3 regions of the Paenibacillus spongiae genome follow, and region 3 is predicted to be linked to each of the others. Evidence: riboswitches for the same ligand, from Rfam matches in the RefSeq annotation. Region 3 holds a riboswitch; each other region holds the start of a gene.

Region 1 (8,007 bases), 2.1 Mb from region 3:
AATCCGATGCGGATGCTCCCTTTCTTCAAATAAGTCAGATCGTCGATCTCGGCTTGCAGGTTGTCGAATAACTGCAGAATCGGTCCGGCATAGTTATGTATGGCCTTGCCGGCATCCGTCAGCTTGATCTGCTTCCCGCCACGGATAAACAGTTCAATGTTCAGCTCGTTCTCCAGGTTCTTGATCATCTTGCTAATGGTTGGCTGGGTAATATGCAGAGCGTCGGCAGCCTTAGTAAAGCTGTTATAGCGGACAATTTCAGTGATATATTGCAAGTGCCTGATTTCCATAGCAGGACGGGCTCCTTCCATAGATGAATGGAATGTAAATCATGATGTAAATTCATTTTACTCATGATTCGCAAGTCTGTATACTTTGGACATGGAAGGAGTAGAGCTATTGTGAATAAAATGCTCGTTACGATTGCTCAAGTCGCGCTGCTGATCGTTATTGCCCAGGCTTCGGACGCCTTGGTCCGCTGGCTGCATCTGCCGATACCCGGCAGCATTGCGGGAATCATATTGTTATTTCTGCTGCTTCAATTTCATATCATCCGGCTTGAATGGGTTGAGCGGGGTTCCAAATTTCTCGTGGCGGAGATGCTCTTATTCTTCATTCCGGCAACGGTCGGCATCATCAATTACAAGAGCCTTGTCATCGACAGCGGCCTATCGATTACCCTCACAATCATTGGCAGCACTTTCGCCGTCATGCTGTGCGCGGGACTGATCGGTCAATGGATAACCGGACGCAAAGAAAAGGCGGCTTCTTGATGGGAACGGCATTATTGTGGTTAATCGTGACGATTGTCATTTATATGGCTGCCAAGAAGTTATACCGCGCTTATCCGAAGGTATTTTTAACGCCGATTCTTGTGGCGCCAATAATGGTTATCGTTGTTATTCTGGTCTGCGGAGTATCATTCGATACGTATGACGAAGGCGCCGGTTGGCTGACCAAGATGATCGAGCCAGCAACGATTGCATTAGCGATCACGCTGTATAAACATGTCGATATCCTGAAGAAGAATGCTTACGCTATTCTAGCAAGCGTCAGCTTCGGCGCTGTCGCCGCGATCATAACCTCGGTCGGTTTTGCCCGCATGTTCGGGTTAAATGAAGAGATTATGGACAGTCTCGCCCCGCGCTCGGCCACGACGCCCATCGCGGTCACCATCTCCCAATTTAATGGCGGCGTGCCGACGATAACGGCAATAGCAACGCTTATAACAGGGCTTCTGGGCATGATATTGGGGCCTCTTATTGTAAAATGGTTCGGCATCCGCAGCTCAATTGCGCGTGGAGTGCTGTTCGGGACAAGTGCTCATTCGGCAGGCATCAGCAAAGCATTGGAGTATGACGCCGTAACCGGGTCGGTAGCCGGAATAGCGATGATGTTCACTGCTTTCGTTACGTTATGCGCTGCGCCTTGGCTGATTGCTTGGCTAGCGTAGTCATTCCTCTCCGCCTTTAGGCGGATTTTTTTGTTTCTGCAGCTTATTGATGCCATAAGCTAAGCAGGCCAAGCCAATCTAAAGCCGATGGAGGCAGCTAAACGATTATAGAACCGCTTAAATTGGAAAGATGAGTATGCAAACGCGAAGAAGCCGCACCGGGTTGGAGGGGCATTATTACTTGGCATAAGTGCCGAATCAGGCCGTAATTGAGTACGGAGCAAACAATGCGATACCGAATATCCGACACTGTGCGGAACCGGCACGTTATGAAGGGCACCTCCGGTACTCGCTGATTTCGCGGGTACCGGAACATTCCGGTGCTTCTCCCTTATCAGTCATGTAATACGATATTCAAATAATGATGTCGGATATTTCCCGAGTATCATGGTGTCTTTCACCTTATCAAATCCTTGTCTTATATAGAAATCGCATAGACGGGCTCTGTCGGAAGCGCAATCAAGCTTCAGATACTTTTTGCCGAGATGCTTGGCGTGTGATTTTGCCCAGCATACCATCTCTAGCGACACACCCAGTCCCGCATATTTTCTTCGGATACATAGTTTATGCAAGTACAACGACTCATGAACGGGATCATCCGGCCATACCCCCGGATCCTCCGCTTGGAGGATCATGACCGCTGCAGTCTCGTCGTTCTTGAATCCCATGTACATTTCATCGATGGGGTTATTGATCAACAGCGTATGGGCGGATATTTGAGCTTCACTCCACATCGGCATTCCGCTATCGGACAACCATACTGCGCCTTCCTTGAGAATGGCGGTGAAAGATTCCAATTCCTCGGATTGGATTCTCCGAATAGACAGGCTCATAGCTCACTTCCTTGCATTCATTAATCGGATGATACCGTGCCTTTTCTCAATCAATCTATTAAGCAGGATAAGTCTTTCTTGAACGTGACACGATGGTAGCCGGGCATGTAATAGTCCGGTTCTTCGTTGACTTCCTGGAACCCGATCCGCCGGTAGAAGGTTAACGTATCGCGATTGCCGATGTGACCCAGCGTATAAAGAATAACCTCGGTGCCCCCTAATGTTACGATTTGGCCGCAGAGGGCGTTAATAATCGAAATGCCGATTCCTTGGCGCTGCCGATTCTTCTTCACGACGATGCCGACAAGCTCGAATTGGTTCGTAAGATCATGATGGATATATCCGCCATGACCCAGGATAGTATCGGCATGGGCAACATAGTAACCGCTTCGCGTTGTATCCAGGTTGCCAAGCATTCACGCCAACGTATCGGATATTGATCAATAATGAAGGAGGGGAACTGGAGAGGGTGCTCAGCCATCATTTGCACCACTTGACAGGTATCGCCGACCTCAAGCGGTCGAATGTTAATCATGCCAATTCGCCTCATGATAATATTCGTATTCCATAGTGCGGGCAGCTTCTAAAGCGCGTTCTTCACCCAGCAATTTGCCCACCACATATAAGGACATATCGATACCTGCCGATACGCCTGCAGAAAGTATGATTTTTCCATTATCCACATAACGTACATCAGTGACAATCGTAGCCGAATCGGGTGCCGCCTTCTCCAGCTCACCGATGGCTGAACGGTTCGTCGTAATTTGAAGTCCTTCTAACAGGTTCGCTTTTGCTAAGAGCAAAGCGCCTGTGCATACCGATAAGACCAGCTCCGCTTGCTCCGCAACCATGCGAATCCAGTTGAGAAGGGTCTCGTTGTCCATCTCTCTCCTCGAACCGAATCCGCCCGGGACGATTAACAGGTCCGGGGTGGGGCAGTCAAGGATCGTATAGCTGGGATTGATACTCAAACTGCCTACGGCTAGAACCGGTTCATGACGTTCCGCCACCGTAAATACATTGAAGTCGCTGCCGCGGTCGCTGCCGCGGTCGCTGCCGCGGTCGCTGCCGCAAAGAAAGACTTCGAACGGTCCTGTGAAATCCAATGGTTCAACCTGATCGTAAATCAAAATCGCAACATTCCTCGTCTGCCGTAGATGTTCCATAAGGCGCATCCCCCTTAAATAAAATAAAAAGCATTCAGTCGGATGACCGAATACTTTGCCCAGGCGAACGGCTGTATGAAGGTATGCGCTCCCTCGTGGTTCTCCACGTTTTCGCCAGTAACACATCCCGTAAAGATATAATTCATATATATCAGAATTGTTAGAAAATTACAATGTCGAAATATTGTTTCTTATAAAAACGGACAAGAAAGTCGAGTATTAGCCTCGTAAGCAAGAAGGTGCCAAAGTGTACAAAATTAGCTGTTCAAACAGATGATTACGCAGATTAACGAGAGCTCCAGGGAATTTTCTTCACAGGGAACATGCGAATCATTCATTTCCTTCAACCATTATCCGAATCGTACCACTCATAAAAAATGGAGTTCTTCTGCGGCAGAGAAGAAGCTCCATGTTCGAATGTTGTTCATGATCATTGCGGGGCGCAACGGATGAAGCAGTATGTTGGATCGCTGCAACCGACTGTTAACGGCCACCAAGTCCGTTATTTTAGATTATGGATGGTTTTTGCTAGAGCTACGGACATGGTAGCCGCTATTTGATGGTAATCGGCCTCGAATTCCTCTATTTTCGGCAAATAGAGAATCAGATGTCCGCAATGATCATATATGGAGCCGAATTCAGCAAATAAAGGATCCCATGTCCGTAACCAATGTACAACCAGTCCGTAACACCATAACCAGCGGTCTCCTGCAGGCGCAGTAACTTTCGTCAAATCCACGGATTCGCAATCGTACACTTATCTGTACAACGGGCCAATATTGCAAGCCGGACCGCTGCGGAGAAGAAGCCGGATTTCCAGGATCTCATCGATGCGATTCACTCACATGAGCTTCACACGCATGCGCCATACTGAACTAAATGCCTTCACCGTTATCGTAATTGAACTGCCATTCGATGCCGAACTTGTCTTTGAGGCTTCCGTAGCACTTGCTCCAGAAGGTTTCTTGAAGCTCCATGCCTACCGTGCCGCCTTCTTTGAGCTTGTGGAAGAATGATTTGAGTTCATCCAGGTTGGTATGGACAATCGCGAGGCTGATGTTATTCCCTGCAACAAATGGCATGCCGGGAAAGACATCGCTAAACATCACATTGCTTCCGAGGATATCAAGACGCGCATGCATAATTAAGTTCTTGGCTTCCTCTGGAAGCGGATATTCCGGGTTAGGGGGCGCTTCGCCGAATGTCGTCATCATCCGTACATCAGTTCCAAATACTTGTGCGTAATACTCGACAGCTTCCCGGCAGTTACCGTTAAAATTAAGATAAACATCGATCGACATGATCTTCAACTCCTCTAATGTGAATGTGGAACTATTCCCTATTGTACCATTTGTCCATCTGCAATCATAATCGCTTAATTGAAGAGACAAATGAATTACAAATCGGACAACTGATTGTTGCAAGCTGTTTATTATCGGCTATCGTTATTACTTATGTATAGGCTATCGGCTGTGACGATCGCTGAATAAACCACTAAATCAATAGGAGCGTACAAGCATGCCGCTGACTTTTGCTCATCCAGCAGCAGTTTTCCTTAAAGAGTTATGGAATATTAATTGTCAGGATTATAGATTCTTCTTTGGTAAGCTTATTCATGGTTTCCTTATATGTTAAATACCGATGGGATTGACAAGGTTGAGGGGAGCCGAGAAGGGGAAAGTAAAGAAGCAGAGGAATAGCCTCTGCTTTGGGAATGCTTCCAAGCAAGCACGCTGTACGTTCGTGCGTTCAATCTTTATCCATGAACCAGAGATGGTCATTACAATCGACCTCACCGTTATAATTAATCAGAATTTCTTCGCCCGCACGAATATCCGTGTAAGCATAGAAGTCGAAGGTATGATTGTCAAAGTTAATCTCATACGTGGCATTAGGCGTATACGAATGATTAAACAAGCTGCCATAACCTAAGAGGACGGCAGTGTGGTTCTTCCCATATTCGTACACATAATCGGCAAGGATGGTCTTCTCAATAAATTCATGTTCTTCATTGGGATAAGGGATGACAGGAGCTTCGTGGATGAGTTCGCCCTTGGCGATATCGCGCGTTGCGAATACGCCTCTATTAAACTCCCCGTTGCTAAGGGGCGAGATCTTTATTTCAATCATCATGGTCACCTTCGTGTTCTATAGATTATGGCGTTCACTGAGAAACGGATTGCCTGAGGGATTAGTTTAACTCACTCTCGGTCATACAGCAAGCTTCTAGGCGGATTCGCATGTTTCTTGTTGTAACGGATCCAGCAATATCTCGCATAAGCGGCCGGGAATAATGTTCCCGGCTTTTTTGCATGTTCAGCAGCACCGGTTTGAGGCTATAATTGACGCAGACAAACAAAGTGGAAAAATAGTCCATTTCGAGGTGAATAGAATGATGTTATCTATTCGAAGGCTGCTGGCATATTGGATTGATTTTGTTCTATTGGCTGCAGTCCTAATCGGATTCCAGATGCTGCTCTATAACATGACCGGCGGCTTCCCTTTCGATTATTTTAGTAAAGGCTACCAGATCGAGCTGTGGGTGCTCGGGACGATGTCATTGCCGGTATGGCTGTATTTTGTGCTGTGTGAGCGGCTGCGTCAGACGACAATCGGTAAACGTATATGCATGCTAAGCGTATCGGACCGGGAAGGAGCGAATATTAACTGGAGACAGTCGTTGACCCGAACCGCCGTAAAGCTGCTTCCTTGGGAGCTGACGCATATGCTCATCTTAATCCCCGATCCGTGGTGGTCAATAGAAGAGCCTGCCAATCCTTATCTGATCTTGATTCCAAATGCGGTGATGCTGCTCTATATGATTGTGCTCTTCATCAATAAAGGCGTCATCGGCGTTCATGACTTGCTGGCGCAGACCAAAGTCAATGACGTGAAAGCCCGTTGACATTGTGCCTTGGCACAGTGCCAAAACTGATATAAATGAGCATTGACATTGTACCTTGGTACAGTGCCAAAGCTAATATAAGTGAGCATTGACATTGTACCCTGGTACAGGGTTTATACTTGCATCCGAGGAGGTAGCCATGGAAGGATTAACCGTAAGCCAAGTTGCCCGCGCGGCCAAAGTGCGTATTGAAACGGTAAGATACTATGAACGGCGGGGGCTAATCGCGATGCCTCCCCGTACCGGGACCGGTTACCGCATGTTCGCTTCCGGCACTGTCGATGATATCCGTTTTATTAAGCGGGCGCAGCAGATCGGGTTCACCCTGGAAGAAATCAAATCGATTATCGCCCTGTACAAGAAAGAGGAGTTCTTGCCAACCGAAGACATGTATCAATTCGCGGCAGGTAAGATTCAACAAATCGATGAGCAAATCAAAAAGCTGCAGCAATTCAAATCGTTGATGGAAATCATCGCGAAACGTCCGGCAGCGACGCAGCCCGTATCCGCATCGCAATGTCCGGTTATTCAGCTATGTGCCTTAAAGGAGGAATAACATGGGAGCGACAATTGAAATATTCGCGGACGGCAGTCCGTCAAGCAGCAGAATCATCGATGAAGTGAAAGCATTGGCGTGTTCCAAATGTGAAATCATCGTTTATCATCTTCATGAACAGAGCGGGGCCGCCGAAGGCAAGGAGAAGGCGAAGGCTTACGGTATTCTTGCTGCCCCCGCTGTAACCTTAAACGGAAGAATCGTAGATGTCGATAAATGGAATAAAGAGAAAACCGACAACCATATCGAATCGGAATCGGTGTAGCAAAATGATAAAGCGACGTATCCGCAAAATAGCGGCCGCCGCTTTTTTTTGTTATGAACGTAATTGGCTGGAGAGACCCATCAAGCCAAGAGCTCGATTTCGTTTGTTAGCAGCCTTCGGGTATACTTTCTAATGAGGATCAATTCAGCTATTGCCATGTGAATGAAGGAGATGCTGCAGATGAATAACCAATGGAACATACGGTTTCAGGATGAGAACTACATATATGGGACAGAACCCAATGCTTTTCTATCGGAGATGCACAGAAGGCTTCGATTAACAGGCGATGCGCTGGCGATTGCCGAGGGTGAAGGCCGTAACGCTGTTTTCTTAGCAGAAGAAGGGATGAATGTCACGGCCTGGGACTATGCCGAATCCGGATTGAACAAGGCGAATAAACTTGCCGAAGCAAGAGGGGTTAGAATTCAAACCGAGCTGGTCGACTTGAATGAGGCGCGCTTTGCTAAGGATCGGTGGGATGAAGTCGTATGTGTATTCGGACATTTCCCCAAGGAGCTGAGAATGAAAACATTGCTTGGCGTGAAAGATGCGGTAAAGCCGGGCGGTTATTTTATAACGGAAGTCTATTCGCATTATCAAATTCCATATCAAAGCGGCGGACCGCAAAATTTGGAGCTGCTGTATGCGCCGGAAGAAATATGCCAAACATTCGCAGACTGGCGCATTGTTCATTTCTTCATGGGTGAGGTCGAGCGACATGAAGGGACGCTGCATAATGGCTTGTCCCATGTCATTCAGTTTGCCGGACAGAGGCCGGTTCAATAGAGGCAGTCAACGCATTCGAACCAACAAGAAGGCTGAGGAGTGA
Region 2 (8,007 bases), 640 kb from region 3:
TCCGTTGCAGCTGCCGTAACGACATCGGCAGACGCCGGCCAGGGGGCGGAGAGCGTTTCTAAGGCCAACGAACCGACACAGGATGCTGCAAACGCAAACGCCGACCCGGAAGTGAAATTTTTTCTGTGGGAGATCATCCAATCGATCCTCGAATTTTTTAAAAACCTGTTTAGCTGATTGGAACACAAGCTGCCATATAGGCCGAATGCGAATACGATCCATGTACGAATAAAAGCAAAGGCTCACCCGTGGAAGGGCGAGCCTTTGCTTTATGGTGAAAAATATGACCAATTCCGCTATTCTTCAAATCGTCCTTGCTGCTCATAAGTGAGGGCCTCCATAACGATAGATGTCATAACTATCCAAATAACGGGAATTAATATACAACCGCTGCTTATTCAAGTCAAAAGGTGACTGAAAAACGAGCTGTGGTATAATAAATACCAGCAACTGACTATGAGATAATAAGGATTGAACTGGGTAATGGTTAATACTCGCATTTGGCATGCAAACACAAAGGAATGGGAACGCGAGGCGCTTAATGAAGCCGCCGCGGTGTTAAGGGATGGCGGGACGGTTGCCTTTCCGACCGAGACGGTTTACGGGCTTGGCGCCGATGCCCGCGATGATGCGGCGGTGGCGCGTATCTTCGAGGCGAAGGGGCGGCCGTCCGACAACCCGCTCATCGTTCACATCGCGAATTTGGAGCAGCTGGACGAGCTGGTACTCCCTTATGGCGAAGCGGCGCAGCGGCTGATGGCGCGATTCTGGCCCGGTCCCCTTACGATCGTGCTTCCCGTGAAGCCTGGTGCCGTATCTCAGCGCGTTACGGCCGGTCTTGATACGCTTGCGGTGCGGATGCCCGACCATCCTGTCGCGCTGCAGCTTATCGAGTCATCCGGCTGCCCGATCGCAGGGCCCAGCGCGAACCGGTCCGGCCGGCCGAGCCCGACGCGGGCGGAGCACGTCAAGGACGATCTCGATGGCCGCATCGACGGGATTGTCGATGGCGGCCCCGCAGGCGTCGGACTTGAATCGACGGTGGTCGAGATCGATGGCGATGCCGTGCGCATTCTGCGCCCAGGCGGCATAACGGCTGGAGCATTGCGTGAAATAACAGGCCGTGTAATCCATGATGTTGAGGCTGTTCCGGACGAAGCAACCGGTGCTGCTGTCCGCGCCGGGACGATTGAAGCTCCGCGCTCACCCGGTATGAAATACACGCACTATGCACCGAAAGGGCTCATGCAGCTCGTCATCGGAGATGCAGGCGATGTGACGGCCTACATTAAGGAACAAGCCGCAGCAGCAAGGTCGCGCGGCGAACGGGCCGGTATACTTGCTTTTGCCGAGCACGGGGCCTGTTATGAAGGCGATGATACCGTTATCGTGGGCAGTCTATCTCAGCTGGAGACGGCTGCACAAGGCTTGTACGCCGCGTTAAGGACCTTCGATGAACGCGGCGCGCAATATATATGGGCGGAAGGCTGTCCGCAAGAAGGGATTGGACATGCCCTGATGAACCGGCTCGTCAAAGCCGCCGGACACCGGATCGTCCGCGTCTAGCGCTTGTGTCTTAAGCATCCCCCGTCATCTTTCCATCCTTGTCCGCATATGCTTGGATGAGAATGGGACAGGGGGTATGTCAATGATTGAAGCGAGCTTGCAGGCCGGTCAACTGCTCACGCTCCTCATCATCGCGGTCGCGCTCGGCATGGATGCGTTTTCGCTGGGCATCGGGATCGGGCTGAGGGGGATTGCGGTTTTTGACATTTTAAAAATGAGCGCCCTAATTGCGCTATTTCATATTTTGATGCCGCTAATGGGCATGTTCACGGGGCAATATGTGAGCACGCTGCTCGGCGGCGTGGCGACAACGGTTGCAGGCGGTCTGCTGCTTCTGCTTGGGGCTCATATGATATACAGCTCGCTGCGCGGAGATGCCGTGCAATCGATCAATCATCGCACAATATGGGGAATGCTGCTGTTTGCTCTCAGCGTCAGCATCGATTCCTTCTCGGTCGGCATTTCGCTTGGCATGTTTGCGGCGGATGTTGCCATAACGGTGCTGCTGTTCGGCTTTTTCGGCGGAGTGATGTCCATTCTGGGCCTGCTCCTCGGCCGCCGGGTGGGCACGAGCCTCGGCGAATACGGCGAGGCATGCGGCGGCGTCATTTTGTTTACGTTCGGCATTTTGTTTATACTTTAATTAATCTGGAGCTCACCAATGGCGGGAGCGCCTATATGTTATAGAAGGAGCGGATGCCGCTATGACTGACGTGAAACGAATCTTGTTCGTCTGTACCGGCAACACGTGCCGTTCGCCAATGGCCGAAGCCATGCTGATCGCGCACTCGCGCAGCGCCGGCCTGGAGCTGGAGGTCCGGTCTGCCGGAGTCTCGACCGTAGACGGGCTGCCGGTATCCGAGAATGCCAAGGCTGCGCTGCGGCGGCGGAATATTCATCATCCCGAAGGCTCAAGCGCCCTCGATGGAGGAATGGTCGGCTGGGCCGATCTGGTGCTCACGATGACGACAAGCCACAAGAAGCATGTATTGCAGCGTTTTCCCGATGCGGTGGACAAGACCTATACGCTGAAAGAATACGTGCACCGGGACGAGTCGGTTCTGTCCGATATAGCCGAGCTGGAAACGTTATATACGGAATGGCATATGAAGCAAGCGCTTGGCCAGCAGCTTTCGAACGAGGAGAGAGACCGTCTGATCGAGCTGGAGCAGCGAATCCCGGGCTTCGATATCGCGGATCCCTTCGGAGGCTCCATTAGTCTCTATGAGAGCTGCGCCGATGAGATTGAACAGGCGCTGCATAAGCTTTTAAACAAGATGGATGATTATGGAAAGTGACATTGCCGATTGATTTTCATGCCGCGATCCGGTATGATAGTGACAACTAAGACAGTTTCCGATGTGACTGGCGACGAAAGTGGATCAAACCACGGTGGAGCATCGGATCATACGGCCGGTCGCCTGGGCAAAGAGCAGCGTGCGTTAAGCGCGTCATGCTCTTTTTTCGTCTTTTTGGGATAATGGGGTATAATGGAACCATCGTGATTCGACATTATCCGTCCTACAGGCGGACCTTTCGGGAGGATTAACTTCGATGAAAATCGCTATTGGCGCCGATCACGCCGGCTACCGGCTGAAAGACGAAATCGTACCTTTTCTCAAATCGCTTGGACATGAAATTGAAGATGTGGGCTGCAATTGCGAGCAATCCGTCGATTACCCGGACTATGCGCTACCGGTATGCGACCTCGTAACGCAAGGGAAGGCAGACCGCGGCATTCTTATATGCGGCACAGGCATCGGCATGTCGATCGCGGCGAACAAAGTACAAGGAATCCGTTGTGCGCTCGTGCACGATATGTTCTCCGCGCAAGCGACGCGCGAGCATAACGACACGAACGTGCTGGCTATGGGCGAACGGGTCATCGGCCCCGGACTTGCGCAGGAAATCGTGCGGATCTGGATCGATACGCCGTTCTCGGGCGGCGAGCGTCATATCGGTCGCATTAACAAGGTGATGCGGATCGAATCGGCCGGCCCGGTACATCCTTAAGGGGGCTGTAATGGACGATCAACAGTTATTCCAGGGGATATCGCGCGATGTGGAACAAGCCGTACGCGAGCTTGCGTCCTCAGCCAAGCTGCGTTCCGGGCAGCTCCTCATCGTCGGCGTAAGCACGAGCGAGGTGCTTGGCAAGCGAATCGGCACATCGGGGACGCTGCAGACCGCTGAAGCCATATTTGCGGGGATCGACAAGGTGCGCCGCGAAATCGGCTTCTATCCGGTGTTCCAGTGCTGCGAGCATTTGAACCGTGCGCTCGTCGTGGAGCAAGAAGCGGCGGAACGGTACGGGCTGGAGCTGGTATCGGCCATTCCGGCGCCGAGAGCAGGCGGCTCGATGGCGGCATATGCATACCGGCATCTGCCGGATGCTTGCTTGGCGGAGACGGTGCAGGCCCATGCGGGCATCGACATCGGCGACACCTTCATCGGCATGCATTTGCGCCGCGTCGCGGTACCGCTTCGTCCGTCGAAGAAATCGATCGGCGAAGCGCATCTGACGATGGCGTACACCCGGCCGAAGCTTATCGGCGGCGAACGGGCGGTCTATACCTTGGGGGCAGCCGGTATTGCCGGAACATCCGCCATCGATAAGGACGGCCCAGTACCGGGCAGTCCGGAAGCGCCCGGCGGAACCTGCGATTAACGAGCAGCATTTAGATTCGATTCAAGGAAACTACGCCAGTCCAGGCAGCGGCAGCGCAGCCGAACCGGCGTTCGTCATAATGGATAATACTAAGGAGGATATTGAACAATGGAAAATTTGCGTAAACAAGACCCCGAATTGATGAATGCACTGAACCTCGAGCTGCAGCGTCAGCGCGACAATATTGAGCTGATCGCTTCCGAGAACATCGTTTCCGAAGCCGTGCTGGAAGCTATGGGCACCGTGCTGACGAATAAATATGCCGAAGGCTATCCGGGCAAGCGGTATTATGGCGGCTGCGAGCACGTCGATATCGCGGAAGATATTGCCCGCAACCGCGCCAAAGAGCTGTTCGGAGCAGAGCATGCCAACGTGCAGCCGCATTCCGGCGCGCAAGCCAATATGGCCGTTTATCTGGCGGCGCTCAAGCCCGGCGACACCGTATTGGGCATGAACCTTGCGCATGGCGGCCATTTGACCCACGGCAGCCCTGTTAACGCATCGGGTATTCTCTATAACTTCGTAGCTTATGGCGTTGACGAGAACACGTTCACGATCAATTACGATGAAGTGCGCAAAGCGGCGTTCAAGCACCGTCCCCGCATGATCGTAGCCGGCGCTTCCGCTTACCCGCGCATTATCGATTTTGAGAAGCTGGGTCAGATTGCCAATGAAGTAGGCGCATTGTTCTTCGTCGACATGGCACATATCGCAGGTCTGGTCGCTGCGGGTCTTCATCCGAATCCGGTGCCGCATGCCCATTTCGTTACGACGACCACGCACAAGACGCTTCGCGGACCGCGCGGCGGCATGATTCTATGCCGCAAAGCTTGGGCGCAAGCGATCGACAAGGCCGTATTCCCGGGCTCCCAAGGCGGTCCGTTGATGCACGTAATCGCAGCCAAAGCCGTGTCGTTCGGCGAGGCGCTTCAGCCATCGTTCAAAACGTATGCCCAGAATGTGATCGACAATGCGAAGGTGTTGTCCGAATCCTTGATCGAGCATGGCCTCAACCTCGTATCCGGAGGTACGGATAACCATCTGATGCTGATCGACCTGCGGAACCTGAACATTACGGGCAAGGATGCCGAGCATGTGCTGGACAGCGTCCAAATCACGGCGAACAAGAATGCCATTCCGTTCGATCCTACGAGTCCGTTTATTACGAGCGGTATCCGGATCGGTACTCCTGCTGCTACGTCCCGCGGGATGGGCACGGATGCCATGAAGACGATTGCCGAGGTTATTGCCATGACGCTTAAGAATCCGAACGACGAAGCCATCTTGGCCAAAGCGCGCGGTATGGTTCAGGATTTGACGGCTCAATATCCGCTTTACCCAACGATGAAATACTAATTCGTTCAAGCTCCTGCTTCAGTGGGTAGATGAACGCTTCAGCGGCCTCAGACACATCCTCTTCAGGATGAATCTGAGGCCTTTTTCATGTTATCCACAATAATGTCGATAGTTGTGCATAGTTTGTGGATAATCCGGTGGATAAACGAAGCTGCTATAGGCGACTGCACGCACTATGTTTAAAAGATCGTTAAAAATTGCATGGAGCGGCAGATGCTCACAGCTTCTTCATGGTATGCTGGAGGCAGACTACGATAAGCGGGTGATCAATATGGAAGCTCTAGTCATTATAGGTGTCATTGTTGTCATTGGATTAATTGTCAGATCAACTCGGCGTCCAAATAGGCAGCGCACGGAGCGCGGCAATAGCCGTTCTTTGACTAGCTCAATAGGCCGTCCATCCGCAACCAGACAGCCGCCCGCGGCGCTGGGCGTTCCGGAGGGCCATCCGGCCCGGCAGGCGGCCCAGCGGCTGGATTACGCGCTTACGGCAGACTTCGAAGCCAGAGTGAAGGATCGTATGCTGAGGAAAGAGCCGCGCATGTCGGAGAACGACTGGCAGTGGCGCTGGTTTGAGCTGAAGAGATATTTTCTGATGTGCGGCGTGCTCCGGAATGTTCCGATGTACAGCGCCAAGGTGGATGATGTCTGGCATGAAATGCTGATGTTTACATGGGAATACGAGCAGTTCTGCAAATCGTTCAGCGGGACCTTCATCCATCACGCGCCGCACGCTCCGGGAGCGAAGCCCGATTCTGCCGAGCGCGCCTGGTTCGATTGGGTCTATGGGGAGCTGTTTGCGGTTTTCCCGGCAAGCGCGCAGCTGTGGGGCGCCTTCTATCGCACGCCGCTGTCCCGGGAGCGGATCGAGGAGCTGGAGCTCGCGCAGGCGGATGAGCTTCGCGCGCGCCGGTTCAATGGGCAATCGGCGGAAGCCTATCCCGATTTGGACGGGACGGTCGATTACCTGGTGAAGCGGGGCCGCCAGCTCGCGCAAGAAGCCAGAAGCGGGGTTGGGACGGCCGGCATCCATGAAGACCGTTATCGAGACCGTAATATGGCGAGCGATTCGATGATGGCGACTGGGGTGCTATCGGGCGCTTTGTTCTTCTCTTCCATGGGTCCGGCCGATGAGTTCGACCGCCATATGGACGAAGCCCAGACGGAGGTACAGCGGCAGGCTAATGGCGGAAGCGGCGGTGGGGCTTCAGGCTGCGGAGGTTATGGCGATGGCGACCGCGATCACGGTTCAAACGGCAATGACGGCTCTTCCTGCGGAGGCTCGGGCGGCAGCGATGGAGGCGGTTCCTCAGGCAGCTCGGGCGGCGACAGCGGAGGCGGCTGCAGCAGCGGCTGCGGCGGCGGATGCAGCAGTTAAGGTGCCAAAAGAAAGCTCTTGACGAATTCGGGTAGTTCCGAAATAATGGGACTGCCCTGCTTTTGCGTCGAAATTCGGAAAAAGAAGTGAAGTTGTGCAAAATAGAATCATCCGGTGCTATAATAAACAAGATTGTGATTCAATCGTAAACATGGAAGTCGCACGTCCGCGAACAAGCTTCCCCAGGAGGACGATACTTTGAGCAAATTGACCATTTGCGATCACCCGCTAATTCAGCATAAGCTGACATTCATCAGAGACAAGAACACGAACACCAAAGACTTCCGCGAGCTGGTTGATGAAGTCTCGACTTTAATGGCGTACGAAATCACGAGAGATTTGCCGCTCGAAACCATTCCCGTATCGACACCCGTTACGGAAGCGCAGGGTAAGGTCATTTCCGGACGCATGCTCGGGATCGTGCCTATACTTCGCGCCGGACTCGGCATGGTTGAAGGGATGCTGAAGCTGATTCCGTCCGCCAAGGTCGGCCATATCGGACTGTTCCGCGACCCCGAGACGTTCGTTCCCGTAGAGTACTACGTCAATCTGCCGACGGACGCGACGGAGCGGCTGCTCATCGTCATTGATCCGATGCTGGCGACAGGCGGTTCGGCGAACGCTGCTATCGAAACGCTCAAACAGAGAGGCTGTACACAAATTAAGCTGATGTGTTTGATCGCTGCGCCGGAAGGAGTTAAGGCGGTGCAGGAGGCTCACCCCGATGTCGACGTCTACATTGCGGCGCTTGACGAGTGCTTGAATGACCACGGCTATATTGTACCGGGTCTCGGCGATGCCGGAGACCGGATGTACGGCACCAAATAACGCGTTTCATAGGAGTGACAAAGATTGGCTAAACTGAAAGTAATGACGATATTCGGAACACGGCCGGAGGCGATCAAGATGGCGCCTCTCGTTCTTGAGCTGCAAAAGTATGAAGATGAGATCCAGTCGATCGTCTGCGTAACCGCGCAGCACCGGCAGATGCTCGATCAGGTGCTCGACTTTTTCGAGATTGTGCCGAACTACGATTTGA
Region 3 (8,007 bases):
GACTCACCGTTTTGGTGGAGACTGTCCAGCCTTCTTCGCGCAGCTTTTCAGCGATCTTATCGCTCCCATAACGTTGCTTGAAGCCATCGAAGTGGTGCCTGATGCGTTTCTTCAGCTTCTGACGGCGTTTCTCCTGCTCGCTTGGTTTTCGCTTGACCCACTTGTAATAACCGCTTCGGGATACATTCATGACACTGCACATCTTCTCAACACGAAACTGGAAGCGGTGTTTATGAATAAATGAGTAAATCAGTCTCGGTTTTTCGTGAAGAAGTGCATCGCCTTTTTTAGGATTTCATTCTCTTCTTGCAACTCGCGATTCATTTGTTCAAGTTTATTCAAACGCTCGTAGTCGACGAATAACTGGGACTTCTCCCCAGTATCGGCAAACCTCTTTCTCCAGGCGCGGATGGTACTTACCGGGATATCCAGCTCCTTTGAAACTTCAGACGGGGATTTCCCTGTTTCTTGCATGTGCTTTACGGTTTGACGTTTGAACTCATCATCAAAATGTTGGCGAATATCTCCCATGACACACCTCGACCCTTATTGTTAGTTTTATTGTAACAGGTCGCTACTACGGTGTGTCCACTTTCTAGTCTAGCTGCAGACGGTGGTCTGTAAGTCCGTTTTAGGGACTTACAGAAGCAAAAGTCGAGGGGAGGGGATCGAGGGGCGCGCTGTAAGGATGAAAAACGGCGTTACAGACATCGCGTGAAGGGAGACGGTGGTCTGTAAGTCCGTTCTAGGGACTTACAGAAGCGAAGGGCGTGGGGGTGGGAGTTAGGCGCGCGCTGTAATGGGGAATAGGCTCCTCTATGCTTTCGGATTTGAGTAGACCCGCACATTCTTGGCAGTGCCAACGGTCACAAAAGAATTCATCGTAATTCGACCTCCTCGATTTGGTTATGGCGAAGGCGAGAGATCATGCTTGCCATCGAGTATGGCTGATCACATCCAACGATAACATACGGGCCATCCGTTATTATAAAAAAGAGGCTTCGACATCAAGGCCATCCACCGGCACGCCATTCCGGAAGCAAGAAAGATTAAACCATCGATCCCTGATCGGACTGGAAGGTATACCTGTTCAACATGAGATCGGGTTTGAATATTTACTTGTAAATAATGGATCTTGCGAGTAATATACGAGTTAAGAGTGAGCTGTGTGTGACTGGCGGAGCATGGGGAACCATGAGGGAGCACATGGAATAGCGGCCGTACGCCTGGGCAAAGTATTCGGATTAGATCCGGATGCTTTTTTTCGTTTATATAGAAACAGGGAGGAGCTATTGTGGTGGAATCAATTCATCTGCGCCATGGAATGAACCCGCATCAGTTGAACGCAACATTATTTGCCGTAGGGAAGTTACCGATCCGGATCTTGAACGGCCAGGCGAGCTATATCAATCTATTGGATGCCTTGAATGCCTTCCAGCTGGCTTCGGAATTAAGAAGATGCATCGGCCAGCCGGCTGCGGCTTCGTTCAAGCATGTTAGTCCTGCCGGCGCAGCCGTCTATTCGCCGCTCGGGGACGCTCTACTTCAAGCCTATTTCGTCCAAGGGCTGGAGCTCTCTCCATTGGCCGTAGCATATGCTAGGGCAAGAGGGGCGGACCGGATGTCTTCATTCGGAGACTGTGCAGCTTTCAGCGATCGGGTCGATATAAGCGTCGCGAATTTGCTGAAGAAAGAGGTGTCGGATGTTATCGTTGCACCTGGCTATGACGCGGATGCGTTGAGCCTGCTCAAAGAGAAAAAGAGCGGCGGCTACCTCATTATCGAGATCGATCCCGACTATATCCCGGATCCGATTGAGCGGCGAACCGTATTCGGCATTACATTCGAGCAGGAAAGAAACAAGGCAGCGATTTCGGAAGAGCATCTGCAGCATATTGTCACGGTTCAGGACCGGATTCCTGCAGCATCCAAGAGAGATCTTCTGATCGCCATGATTACCTTGAAATACACGCAATCCAATTCCGTGTGCTTTGCGCTTGACGGTCAGACCATCGGCATCGGTGCCGGTCAGCAATCCCGGATCCATTGTACGCGGCTGGCTGCGGATAAAGCGGATAACTGGCGGTTAAGACAGCATCCTGCCGTGCAACAGATGCGTTTCCGTACAGGTCTGACGCGTGCGGAGATCAATAATGCGATTGACGGCTGGATCAACGACCATTTTACATCCAATGAGGAGCAGCAGTGGAGACGGCACTTTCATATCGTGCCTGATCGACTTGCAGAGGCAGAGAAACAGCAATGGCTAGCGGGTTTAAAAGGCGTATCCTATGCTTCCGATGCGTTCCTCCCGTTCCGCGACAATATTGACCGGGCGGCTCAAAGCGGCGTTAAATACGCCGTTCAAACCGGCAGCTCGACCCGCGACGCTGAAGTTATCGAAGCGGCCAATGAATACGGAATGGTAATGGCTTATTCCGGTATCCGTTTGTTCCATCATTAACTGATCGGAGGTACGAGCGCTATGGAGGTTATGTACAAGAATTATGTGATCAGCGACGACAAGACAAGGATCAACGTTCAGACCGTGATCGATTATTTGACCAGAAGCTATTGGGCTCATAATAGACCGATAGAGAAAATTAAGAAATCGATTGCGAATTCGGCGTGCTACGGCGTGTATGATGGAGAGCAGATGATCGGTTTTGCGCGAATCATTACGGATGGCGCCACGATGTACTATTTATGCGATGTGTTTATTTTGGAGGCGTACCGAAAACAAGGGATTTCGAAGAAGCTCGTCGAGACGATTACGAACGCTCCTGAGTTCGAGTGGATGACAGGATTACTCGGGACGAAAGATGCTCATGGACTTTATGAACAGTTCGGATATCATAAAGAGGGAGAGCGCATGATGAGAAGAATCCCGCAAGCGATCAAGAAGTAGACGGAGGTCACAGACGACTCTCGTCTTCAGTTCCACTTAGGAGTGTTGGGTTTGGGTGAGTATCTATTTGTATGGTTAGTGGGATTGGCGGCCGGGGCGGTCAGCGGCGTTATTGGAACAGGCTCGTCCATTATGCTGCTGCCCGTTCTCGTCTTTACATTCGGACCCAAGCAAGCCGTGCCCATTATGGCTATCGCTGCGGTTATGGCGAACATCTCCAGAATGATCGCCTGGTGGCGCGAGGTCGACTGGCGGGCTTTCGCCGCTTATTCGCTTACGGGCGTGCCTGCCGCAGCCATCGGGGCCCGAACGTTGTGGATCTTGCCGACGCATATGGTCGATATCGGCCTAGGCATTTTTTTCCTGGCTATGATTCCTGTACGGCATTGGCTTGATGCACAGCGAATACGCATTCGCTTATGGCAGCTGTCCGCCGCCGGTGCCATGATCGGCTTCTTGACCGGCGTCGTGCTCTCAACCGGCCCTCTCAGCGTGCCGGCGTTCACTTCCTACGGATTAATGAAAGGCGCCTTTCTTGCCACGGAAGCCGCCAGCTCGCTTGCCATCTATGCAAGCAAGGTTGTGACCTTCCATGAGCTAGGCGGTCTTCCGATTACTGTGATGACTCAAGGCATTATCGTAGGCGTCTCGCTCATGCTCGGAACATTCGTCGCCAAACGGATTGTGCAGCGTATGAGCGTGATCTCCTTCCGGTATGTGCTCGATGTGCTCCTTCTGGGATCCGGGGTTTCAATGTTGTGGACGGCGCTTCACCAGCTTCTTAGCGGCTGATCCAAAGAGGCAAAAGGAATGAATTTTAATCCGCATGGCGAAGCCGAGCATTTTCTTATATGAGCTCGTATCACTTCTCTCACTAGATGAAAGGAAGAGCTGGCATTTGGGGACTGAGTATGGAGGAGGGCTTCAATGATTCGTTTAGCTGCGGCAGATGACGCGCACTTGGTACATCACTGTATGATCAGGGCTTTCGAGGAATATAGGTATGCCGACATTCCTTCAAGCGCGCTTGATGAAGCCGTTAACTCGATTGAAGAGTCGTTCAGGAGCGGTATGGAACAAGCCTTGGTGTATGTGGAGGATGGAATTCCGTGGGGATCGGTCAGGTTCAAGACAGATGCGGACTCGTTGTACTTCTTCCGGTTATCGGTATGCCCTGAGGCTAGAGGGAGAGGGATTGCAAAATCCATGCTGGCCTGGCTCGAAAATATGGCTCGCGAGCAGGAGAAGACAAAGCTGTGGTGCAGAGTCCGAATGTCGGTACCCCAGAATATTCTGCTGTACCAATCCATGGGTTATCAGGTACATAAGGAAGAGGTCGTTATAAACCCTAACGGCTTTCCCGTGAGAACAGTCCTGATGCAAAAAGAAATAAGCTAGAGACGGCTGCCTCGGGGCAGTCGTTTTTGCGTTCTTATGGCAGATTCCGATGCCGACAAAATATGTTGGCTTCAGCCGAAGGGTTTTTGCAGCTGCAAAGCCGAAAAAGGGCGTTACAGCGCTCGAATCGGTCGCGGTCGAAGAGGTTTTGCAGCCGTAATGCCGAAAAAGGGCGTTACAGCACCAGCATCTACTCGACCAACATATCTATTGACAATATATTACCAGTCACTATATTGTATTAATATTCAAATGAATGAATAAAAATGCAATACAGGGGGTAGTGAATGAAGCATCTCTTGACGCTAAAGGAACTGGATAAGCAAACCTTGACCGCCATCATTCAACAAGGCATCGAGATAAAGAACAAACCTGAACGATACTACCGCGCGTGCGAAAGAAAAGGGCTGCTGATGCTTTTTCAGAAAACGTCGACCCGAACGAATCTGTCCTTTCAATCCGGCATACAGCAAATGGGCGGCTATCCCGTCACGATGGACTGGAATTCAAGCAACTTTCGTATTTCGCCCATCAAATATGAAGCGCGTTACGCTTCAAGGAACTGCGATTTTATTATGGCGAGGTTGAAGAATCATTCGGATTTGCTGCAATTAGCCGAGCATTCCCGTGTTCCCGTAATAAACGGCTGCTGCGAGAAATATCATCCTTGTCAGGCATTGGCGGATTTCATGACGATCTACGAGGTGAAGGGGACCTTTCTCCGGTGTGACGCTGACGTATGTGGGAATCCACAATAATGTTGCCAACTCTTTGATAGCGGGCTGCATGACATTGGGTATTCATCTTCAGCTCGTGACGCCTATTATCAACGATGCTTCATGGGATGAAGAGCTGATGGAGACGGCCTATCGGAGCGGGTATGTCGAGAACGTGGGAAGCATTTCCGAAGCTCTTCCGGGGACGGACTTTATCTATACCGATACATGGGTGGATATGGAACACTACCAAACGGATCACTACGAGGATGAAAAGAATCGAAGAATCCAGCTGATGATGCCGTTCCAGATCAATAAGCAAAACCTGGGCAGCTTCACCCCCTACATCATGCATGATATGCCCATACATCCCGGATTTGAAATCGAAGAGGATCTGATCGAATCGGATCAATCGATTATATATCAGCAGGCTGAGAACAGGATGCATGTTCAGAAGAGTTTGCTGCTGTATTTGCTTGAGGACTAAGGGAAGAGATGGATACAGCTATACTTTCCCTAGACATCCTAACATGCAGGAGTTAGTATAAATGAACATTAATGGAAATGGAGTGATAGCGATGAATGCGAAACGAGCGGCAATGGCGGATATCCGTAAGAAATCCGAGGTGCGGAAGGGATAATCGACCTGCGTACACCTTCCGTGTCGTAAGAAAATTCAATACATGGAGGGAACTAGATGTTGGATACGAATGGGAACTACCGGGGCTATGTTGCCGAAACGTATGATATATGGTGGAATGGCGACACGTTCTTTGATACACAGTTCTATAAAAGGCTCATGGATGAAGTGCCGGGAATGGCTCTGGAGATCGGCTGCGGAACAGGACGATTGCTATTGCCTTATTTAAGTGAAGGGTATGAGGTTGAAGGCGTTGATTGCTCTGATGAAATGCTGGATTCTTGCCGGAAAAAGGCCGCAGAGAAGGATCTGTCTCCTGTCTTGTATCGACAATATATGCAGGAGCTCGATTTGCCCAAGAAATACTCAACGATCTTCATCCCCTTGGCATCTTTCATGCTTGTAGCCGACCGTAATGAAGCCATGCAGGCTCTAAGCAAGTTATACGCCCATCTTGAAGAGGGCGGGCAAGTGATCATTCCGTTGTTTATCCCCCAGAACGCAAACAAGAAGGAATGGACGGCCGCCCATTCGGGTAAGCGCCATGACGGTTCGGATATTCTGGTAAGCTCGACATCGTCGATCCATCTTCATGAACAAGTTCAGACCAAGATCGAACGATATGAAATTATACAAGGCCACAGTCTTGTGGAAACAAAGTTCTACACAATGAAGCTGCGATGGTATTACAAGTATGAATTCACGATGATGCTGGAAAAGTTCGGGTTCCACGATATTTCGATCTACGGCGGGTATGATGGTCAGCCCATGAATGACGACCAAACCTTCTTCATATTCAGAGCAAGAAAGCAGCATGGGTGAAGGCCGGTATGTAGAGGCTTGACAGCGGGCAAAGATATGGTGGCAAGGTTACATCACGGTTGAGAAATTTGCAGAAGCTGTCGGCGTTCGGAAAAAGTTGAATGCAAGGACAGCTAAGGGGCATGTAAGAATGAAAGATCATGAGGTTCAATTAGTAGAAGAAACCATCAAACGGCATGTTTCATCCGAGGCCGCCGTGATAAGCATCGAAAGTCGGCCTATCGGCATGGGCTTGCAGGCCGTCGACTTGGTGCGGCACAACGTCAGGCTGCAAGTGAACCAAGAAGAGATAGGCATCTCTCTCATTACGAAGAAAGCCACATACATCGAGCGGTCGACGATCTCCCTATTATTTTCGCAATCGGCCAACGTGCCTTATAGTCTATCTTCGCATCCGGACTCCCTGGACAGAAGCTTGATGTGCATACAGGATGTAGATTACGAGACGGATTACAGCAAGCTGGACATTGATGCGCTTCAGCAGAAAGAAATGCAAGCTTTGGCTTGCATCCATAGAACCAACATCGGAAAAGAGGCGGCATTGCCATGGTTACCGCGCGTCGATCAAGCACATATAAGCGAAATGCTGAACACGCGCTGGAAGCCTTCTTGGGAGGCCGCCAAAGATAATCAAGCATTCATAGAAGAGTTTGGCGCATACACCGTATCCGCGATTGAGGAGACAGCGCATCATATCGTGAAGGATATTGAGGCCGTCATTCAGGATGAACGAACTTATACATTAATCCATAACGACCTCAATCCGGGAAACGTTCTCGTTCATCGTAACGAAGAGGTTTATTTTATCGACTGGGAGGAAGCGCGTTACGGCTCCCTATTCTTCGATATTCCGCTTCGGTGCAGCAGCTTGAAGCTGGCAAACGATTATCGGGATCTGCTATGCTCCTTAGGTATTGAGATCCCACAAACCCGGTATGAACAGCTCTTCGCCATCGCGTCCCGATACTTGGGCATTCGTTACATGAGCTGGAACCTCAGCGCTTGGCAGCATAATCAACAGGCGAAGAACGACTTGAAGAAATATATCGGGATGGTGATCGACCCGTTGTTTTGACGGGGTACCGGGTTGGAGGGGGGAGTAGGATGATTCCAGATCATATCAAGGCGCAAGCGTTCGCCCTGCTCGGCTGTCAGCCTGCCGAAGCTAGACTGTTGGGAGGCTACGATAACAACGTATATGAGATCAATCGGGGCGGCGAGCCTATCGTTGTGAAACTATTAGACAGGTCAAAGGCGGCCGAGAGTCAAGTTCGAGCCGAGATGGAATGGCTGGAATACTTGGTTTTGCACGGGTTGAAAGTGGCTAGGCCAATACGATTGATTGAAGATACATACATTAAGCCCATTTCGGATGATATCTATTGTATCGCCTATCACAAGGTGAACGGGGGGCATATCGATCCACAGGACAATCATGTCTGGAATTATGCGCTGTTCGAACAATGGGGAGAGCTGATGGGGAAGCTGCACGTTCTCGCCAAAACCAGAACCGATCAAGCTGT

Evidence for each region. A riboswitch is a leader RNA that binds a small molecule or an ion and turns the genes downstream of it on or off. The one in region 3 is predicted to bind ZMP and ZTP.
Region 1: another riboswitch for ZMP and ZTP. It lies ahead of L1F29_RS20175 (DJ-1/PfpI family protein); the one in region 3 lies ahead of L1F29_RS29315 (phosphoribosylaminoimidazolecarboxamide formyltransferase).
Region 2: another riboswitch for ZMP and ZTP. It lies ahead of rpiB (ribose 5-phosphate isomerase B); the one in region 3 lies ahead of L1F29_RS29315 (phosphoribosylaminoimidazolecarboxamide formyltransferase).

The regions. Positions count from the first base shown of each region.
Region 1 is NZ_CP091430.1:4,448,444-4,456,450, reverse strand. It holds gene L1F29_RS20200 (LysR family transcriptional regulator) at 1-290, opposite strand, end outside; gene L1F29_RS20195 (CidA/LrgA family protein) at 411-773, shown strand; gene L1F29_RS20190 (LrgB family protein) at 773-1,453, shown strand; gene L1F29_RS20185 (GNAT family N-acetyltransferase) at 1,792-2,286, opposite strand; gene L1F29_RS20180 (GNAT family N-acetyltransferase) at 2,337-2,702, opposite strand; gene L1F29_RS20175 (DJ-1/PfpI family protein) at 2,814-3,452, opposite strand; ZMP/ZTP riboswitch at 3,503-3,584, opposite strand; gene L1F29_RS20170 (VOC family protein) at 4,328-4,753, opposite strand; gene L1F29_RS20165 (SET domain-containing protein) at 5,202-5,582, opposite strand; gene L1F29_RS20160 (RDD family protein) at 5,845-6,357, shown strand; gene L1F29_RS20155 (MerR family transcriptional regulator) at 6,497-6,913, shown strand; gene L1F29_RS20150 (glutaredoxin) at 6,915-7,178, shown strand; gene L1F29_RS20145 (class I SAM-dependent methyltransferase) at 7,359-7,964, shown strand.
Region 2 is NZ_CP091430.1:7,145,823-7,153,829, reverse strand. It holds gene spoIIR (stage II sporulation protein R) at 1-177, shown strand, start outside; gene L1F29_RS32135 (L-threonylcarbamoyladenylate synthase) at 484-1,566, shown strand; gene L1F29_RS32130 (manganese efflux pump MntP) at 1,649-2,209, shown strand; gene L1F29_RS32125 (low molecular weight protein arginine phosphatase) at 2,271-2,864, shown strand; ZMP/ZTP riboswitch at 2,918-3,000, shown strand; gene rpiB (ribose 5-phosphate isomerase B) at 3,121-3,579, shown strand; gene L1F29_RS32115 (TIGR01440 family protein) at 3,590-4,234, shown strand; gene glyA (serine hydroxymethyltransferase) at 4,343-5,590, shown strand; gene L1F29_RS32105 (UCP032817 domain-containing protein) at 5,766-6,968, shown strand; gene upp (uracil phosphoribosyltransferase) at 7,167-7,796, shown strand; gene wecB (non-hydrolyzing UDP-N-acetylglucosamine 2-epimerase) at 7,821-8,007, shown strand, end outside.
Region 3 is NZ_CP091430.1:6,510,034-6,518,040, reverse strand. It holds partial or broken gene L1F29_RS29325 (IS3 family transposase) at 1-531, opposite strand, end outside; gene L1F29_RS34560 (N-acetyltransferase) at 909-1,145, shown strand; ZMP/ZTP riboswitch at 1,161-1,239, shown strand; gene L1F29_RS29315 (phosphoribosylaminoimidazolecarboxamide formyltransferase) at 1,295-2,464, shown strand; gene L1F29_RS29310 (GNAT family N-acetyltransferase) at 2,486-2,908, shown strand; gene L1F29_RS29305 (sulfite exporter TauE/SafE family protein) at 2,960-3,700, shown strand; gene L1F29_RS29300 (GNAT family N-acetyltransferase) at 3,836-4,306, shown strand; gene L1F29_RS29295 (ornithine carbamoyltransferase) at 4,594-5,064, shown strand; gene L1F29_RS29290 (Rossmann-fold NAD(P)-binding domain-containing protein) at 5,033-5,509, shown strand; gene L1F29_RS29285 (class I SAM-dependent methyltransferase) at 5,720-6,484, shown strand; gene L1F29_RS29280 (phosphotransferase family protein) at 6,615-7,559, shown strand; gene L1F29_RS29275 (phosphotransferase) at 7,589-8,007, shown strand, end outside.